Regions from separate parts of the Alteromonas sp. KS69 genome, predicted to be linked through region 2. Evidence: predicted binding sites of a transcription regulator. Region 2 holds the regulator's gene; the other holds the start of a gene.

Region 1 (3,330 bases), on a different contig from region 2:
GTGTATTAGCTGATTACTCATTGCTCAGTAGATGCCTGAACAATAAATTGCGCTAACGTATCTGGGTCTTGTGCACCTGCAACACCGCTATTACCAATCACAAAAGTAGGTACGCTTTGAATACCACGTTGCAACCATAAGTTCTCGTGCTCTCGAACCACATCTGCATAAGTTTGATTGGCAAGAAGTTCACTTACCTCTTGCTCGTTTAGCCCCACAGACACCGCTTCGTTGACTAACACGTCTATATCATTCACGTTTCTTCTTTCACTGAAATAGGCGGCAAATAAGCGTAATTTTAGCGCTTCTTGCTTACCGTTTTCCCCTGCATAGTGCAGTACTTGGTGTGCATTGAAGGTATTCGCCATACGCATGCCGTCGAAGTAATCAAACTTAAAACCAACCGATGCACCTGCATCAATAAGTTGTTTTCGGTTTTGATCACTTTGTGCTGGTGTAAGCCCGTATTTTTCCATTATATGTTCACGAACATCTTGCCCTTCTTGCGGCATGTTCGGGTTAAGTTCAAACGGGTGAAATTGAATAGTTACTTCTATATCGTCTAATTGCGCGATGGCTTTTTGTAGACGTTCGTAACCAATAATGCACCAAGGGCAAACTACGTCTGACACCATATCTATCGTTACTTTTTTCATTGCACCTCCAGCGCGAAGCCATAAATATTGTTGGTTTTTAAACACCTACTAAATGAATAATGTATTGTAGGGGTGAACCTTTCAGCTTCAACCAACATTGCTATTTTTACCGACCAATTCATCAAGTTCTTCGTTCACTAACTTCACAACAGCGTTAGACCACAATTGATAGCCTGCAACTTGCGGATGAAAGCCATCTTCAGCCATGTATTTGAGCGTGTTGTCTGATTGATCATTACCTATTGGGTTTAAGGTTAGTGTGAGTACGTTAACCCCATGATATTTGTTCACCAGCTTAAGCAAGGCGGTATTGAGGTACTTCGCTCTTTGCCCTAACACCCAACGTAACGGTTGGGGTAGCGCGGGAAATTCGTGCATAGGAGGCAGTGCGGTAAATACCACCAACCTGCACTGGTATCGCGCTTTTAGTATTTCGATTATTTGCGTGACATTACTACGCCACCGGCGCCAGGACGTAAAACCTGTTACATCATTTACCCCTATTGAAATAACCGCCACGTCGAACGATCTGCATTGAAGAGGCGTGTCGAAACTATGGGTAGAAGTGATTGTTGATAGGGACGTTGAATTAGCATAATACGTAGGATCAAGGTTGGGTTTAGCCCGCTGCAACATGGATAACAAATCCGTACTGTTAACCCCTGTCTTGGCCTTTAACTCCCAATTAACGCAAAAGTTTTCCGACAAACTGTTAATTAACCAGCCAGACAGTGCTTGTTCTTGAGTAGATACTCCCACGCCAGCGGCAGCGGAATCTCCTGCAATAAGCAACGCCAATGGAGCCTTCATTTTCTGACAGCTTACCGGAACGCCGCTATGTGCATCGCCTTTAAGATGCACCTTGTTGGGGACATTGCTAGCGCACTGGCAACAACCCACTCTTTTACCGGTAGGTTCCGGTAATTTGAGCGTTTTTTTCCTTACTAGCAGGCCTTGTACTAGTAAAATTGGAAAAGTGACTATAATGAGTATGTTTAAGAGCAAAACCTTGAACGAGATCAATAAACACCTTACTAGTTTGCATTATTATCAATGATGAAATGGGTTTACCACGAAAGAAAGACCCTCTGTATAAGTGTCTTTCGCTACTTTACTAGCAAACTAAGCAGAAAATAACTATGAATTCGCCAATTGATCGCGCCACAAGTACAATTACAAAATATGCACAACAGGCGCCACGTTACACTTCTTACCCTACTGCGCTTAAATTCGAGTCGGTGAACGACGGGTTATTAGAGAGCGCGTCTGAAAACTGCGGCGCCGATACCATAAGCTTATATATTCACATCCCTTTCTGCGAACAGCTTTGCTATTACTGTGGCTGCAATAAAATAGTAACTCGCCACAACGAAAAAGCCGACCATTACCTTAGCTATATTGAAAAAGAGATGGTAGCGAAAAAATCGCTTTATAAAGATAAAAAAGTAGTCGCGCTTCATTTAGGTGGAGGATCTCCCAGTTTTCTTTCAGCAATACAACATACTTATTTAATGTATTTGATTAAGAAACACTTTCTTATTTCAAGCGAAGCAGAGTTTTCGATTGAGTTAGATCCTAGAAATGTGACCTGTGAATACCTAGAAGATTTAAATGAGTTAGGTTACACCCGCGTTAGCTTTGGTGTACAAGATATAAATGTAGATGTTCAGCAGTCTATCAATCGGGTTCAAAGTACGGCGCACATTGCCAGTTTAGTGTTTGATGCAAAAAACATAGGGTATACCTCGGTTAATCTAGACATAATTTATGGTTTGCCCAAACAAACTATGGAGAAGTTTCGCACCACGGTAGTAGCAGTAAAAGCCATGTCACCGGACAGAATCTCTCTTTTTAGTTATGCCCACTTACCCGACAGATTTGCCGCCCAACGCAAAATACCGCTAGATACTCTACCCACCCCGGATGAAAAAGCGGCAATGCACCAAATGGCAGTAGAAAGTTTTTCTAAAACAGGCTTTGAAATGATTGGTTTAGATCACTTTGCGAAGCCCAGCGATACCCTAGCCATGGCTAAGCATAACCATGTATTACACCGAAATTTTCAAGGCTACACCACGCATAAAAACAGTGATTTACTTGGTTTGGGCGTATCTGCCATTAGTACAATTGGCAATGCATATGGCCAGAATCCTAAGCAACTCAAAGACTATTACAACCGGTTGGACAACGACATTCCGCTAACCGCTAACGGCATTGCGTTAAGCCTAGACGATCGCATCCGCCGAGACGTGATTATGTCTTTAATGTGCAATTTGTATTTAGACAAAAAAGACATTGAAGATAAATATGGCATAAAATTCAATGGCTATTTCTGTATTGAATTAACGAGCCTTAAATCCTTAGTGACCGACGGTATTATTGAGCTTAGTGACCGATATATTAATGTGCCCGATAAGTCTCGCATTTATATAAGAGCAATATGTGCAAGGTTCGATGCTTACCTAAATAAAGATCATCATATCTCTCGCTATTCAGCGGCAATTTAGACAATGGGAATATAAGGCTGGGAATTTAGACCTAGAAAACTTAGATCTAGAGAACTTAGATCTAGGAAGTTAGTACCTAGGAATAGTAAACGCTGCACTTTAAAACGCTTTGCAAACCTACTGAAGTTTGAACCTAGCCACCACGGATAAACCAGGTTCAAGTTTCA
Region 2 (3,330 bases):
ACGGAGCGTCCGCACGGTTTGTGCCTGCACTGTTCATATCAATAGCTTTGTTACTGCGAAAAAAACCATTATACAGTAATCAAGTAAAATTGAATGTGCGAGGTGAAGATTTTTTGTATCGTGTTAGCACTGACTGCTAACAAATGCCAATAGCGCTTAAGGCTATAGTCCGATAGCGCTTAAGGCTATATAACGTTTGCTAGCAAACAGTGCCGACAGGCTGTTTATGAACCTGTCTGAATTACCGTGAAAGGGGCGAAATAAAGCCGTCTGGTTTTATTGCCAGTACATCACACACAAGTTCATCAATAACATGTTCTGCGGTGTTACCTATGAGAGCCGCAGAAATACCTATTCTGCCAACCGTACCTATGATAACAAGTTCAGCGTCTATATCTTTGGCTATCTTTGGAATGACTTTTTCAGGAAGGCCTTCCTTCACATAACAGCGCTTACTATCGATAGCATACTTCTCGCTGTGTGTGTTCATCTCAAGTTCGTGATGATGCTTTACCGCGTTGTTGTATGTGTCTGGGTCAAACTCAGGAACTTCAATAGCAATATTTAGCGGCGTAGCTGGGTAGCTGTTTACCAAATTTACGTTACCGCTGAGCAGCGCGGCATAATCGTTAGCAATCACCGTGATTTTGTCGTTAAGTAAGGCATGCTCGTCGTCTTCACTGCCTACATTTACCGCGGCAATAATTTCACCATTTTCAGGCCATTCATGATCTTTAACCAATAATACGGGGGAGGGACATTTTCTAAGTAGATGCCAGTCTGTAGGAGTAAAAATAACAGAAGCTAAATCGTCATGGCGCTTAGTTGCTTTTACCACTAAATCTATACTGTTGTCGATGACATAATGCACCACAGCTTCAAAGGCACGGTTGTTCCATTCCACAACTATATCTGTTTTAGAAAAACCTAAGTCGTCTAAAGTTTTTTTCAACCATCCAGCATGTTCTTTAGTGACCGCATCACGCATGGCTTCACGATCATCAGGGCTAAGCATGGTTGTCATATCGTAAGATAAGTCGTAAACCACCAGCATGGCGGTGACAGAGGCACCTGTCTTTTTGGCAAGTTCATATGCACGGCTAAGCGCAGGTTGGGTTTCTCTATCGGCTTCAATAACCGCTAAAATACGCTCATACTTAATCATAACCCCTCCAAACATAGTCAGAATTTTGGTTGCTACAATTTAAGTGTAATACCTATTTGCTATTACGTAACTTGTTTTAGATCAAAAGCTTTGAAGATTAGCTATTACAGGCGATATTAGGTGCAACCACAGACGTTAAACGTTGTGACATCTCATCAAAATCTAAAATAGTGATGAGTTTACCGTCCACTTGGATAATATTTTCTTTTTGAAAACGGCTTAACAGGCGGCTAATGGTCTCAATAGTTAGACCAAGATAGTTCCCAATTTCATTTCGAGTCATGGTTAGGTGAAATTCTTTATTTGAAAATCCACGTTCTTCGAAACGTTGAGAAAGCTGAGAGAGGAAATACAATAGACGTTCTTCCGCTGAGCGTTTATTAAGCAACATCATGAGATCATGATCTTGTTTAATTTCCGCACTCATAAAACTCATTATTTGATGTCTTAACTTAGGAAATTGAACCGACATTTCATCAAGCGTTTCATACGGTAATTCGCACACCATGGCGGTTTCTAATGCCTGAGCATAACTTTGGTGCTTATTTTCCCGTAAGGCATCGAAGCCGATAATATCGCCAGGGAAGTGAAAACCTGTAATCTGCTCTTCACCATCTGAATTGGTGACGAAAGACTTAAAAGAGCCCGTGCGTACTGCGTAAAGAGAGTTGAATTTATCTCCCGACTTTACCAGCAAATCACTCTTGTGAAGGGGTTTCTTTCGCTCAATAATATCATCTAAAGATTCAATCTCAGTCTTGTTTAGCGCAACGGGCAAACACAAGTGGCTGAAACTGCAATTTTGACAATGAATTGAGAATTGGCTTCCTTTGCTCATAGGTTCAAACTATAAATAGGGTCGACTTAATATTAATCTTACTCTTTTGTTTATGAAATTGCTGCATAAATTAAAAAGAGAGCGTAAATAGCCACTATTACGGAAAAGCATTGTCTTACCACGGGGTGCCTAAAACCAGCTATTAGGTACTGGCTACCTGCGCTTGCAGCTAACAAAGTGGGCAGAGTACCTAACCCAAAAAATAACATGATGGCAGCGCCGTCAACGGCCGACCCCGATGCTAATGACCACGTTAACGTGGAATAGACCAACCCGCAGGGTAGCCAGCCCCATATAAAACCATAGGGTAGTGCATAAACCGGGCTTTTGAATGGAAGAAATCGTTTAGATATTGGCTGAATAGCTTTAAATAAGCCGCGTCCCATAGCTTCAATATAATTCAAGCCTTGCCACCACTTTCCCAAATAACACGCTAATAGCAGCAGCATAACGCCACTAATCAAAGATAAAACGGGTTTAGCAATAGGCACAAACTCGGTGGCCATTTGGCCGACAGCGCCTGTAATAGCGCCGGCTAATGTGTAGCTGAGGATACGGCCAAAATTATAGGCAAGGGTGTAGGGTAATGCCGGTTCATTACTTGGCGTTACTGTGCGTAGTGCGGCAACAATACCACCGCACATACCCACACAATGCACGCCGCCAGCAATTCCAATGAAAAAAGCAGAGAATATATTAATCTCTGTCATCTGTTTCTTTGCGTTGTTGTAACTGCTTTCGCTGCTCGGCTAGCTTCTTTTCATCACCTGATAAATCATCATCAAACAAAATGCTGTAGCCCTGTCTATCAAGATCTTCAAACTGATTGGTTTTTACCGCCCAGAAAAAGATAACCAGTGCCAGCGCAACAATAATAATAGCGATGGGAATTAAGACGTAAATGATACTCATATTATTTACTTAATAACCTCGTTGAATTGGTGACCACAATAATACTACTCAGTGACATGCCAACCACGGCCATCCAGGGAGAGAGTAACCCCGACACTGCAAAGGGTAGAATGATAATATTGTAACCTACTGACCATGCAATATTTTGCTGAATTTTACGTTTTGCCTGTTTCGCCACAGAAAATAAGGTTGGCACCGATAGCAAGCTGTCTCCTAGCAAAATAACATCGGCGGCTGTTTTGGCCACATCTGTGGCGTTTCCTACCGCAACCGCCACATCTGCGCTAGCAAGAACAGGGGCATCGTTTATACCGTCGCCCATCATCATGACTTTGCGACCTTGCTTTTGCAAAGTATGCACCTGTGAATATTTTTGCTCCGGTGATAAGCCACCCTTTGCTAAGTTGATTGGTAA

What was found. The regulator FNR, encoded in region 2, switches genes on or off when oxygen is low (the NO sensors DNR and NnrR bind a similar motif). The targets are predictions, from matches to a motif close to TTGATCTAGATCAA.
Region 1: hemN (oxygen-independent coproporphyrinogen III oxidase) is a predicted target of FNR. The motif match lies at 1,666-1,679, and genes of this name have one in related genera.

What each region holds. Positions count from the first base shown of each region.
Region 1 is NZ_PYHU01000014.1:17,348-20,677, reverse strand. It holds gene C7Y69_RS11215 (XdhC family protein) at 1-21, opposite strand, end outside; gene C7Y69_RS11210 (DsbA family oxidoreductase) at 18-656, opposite strand; gene C7Y69_RS11205 (SGNH/GDSL hydrolase family protein) at 744-1,466, opposite strand; gene hemN (oxygen-independent coproporphyrinogen III oxidase) at 1,796-3,163, shown strand; gene C7Y69_RS11195 (ATP-binding cassette domain-containing protein) at 3,281-3,330, opposite strand, start outside.
Region 2 is NZ_PYHU01000033.1:12,623-15,952, forward strand. It holds gene ttcA (tRNA 2-thiocytidine(32) synthetase TtcA) at 1-37, opposite strand, end outside; gene uspE (universal stress protein UspE) at 242-1,165, opposite strand; gene fnr (fumarate/nitrate reduction transcriptional regulator Fnr) at 1,263-2,003, opposite strand; gene C7Y69_RS15655 (sulfite exporter TauE/SafE family protein) at 2,054-2,713, opposite strand; gene ccoS (cbb3-type cytochrome oxidase assembly protein CcoS) at 2,700-2,915, opposite strand; gene C7Y69_RS15665 (heavy metal translocating P-type ATPase) at 2,917-3,330, opposite strand, start outside.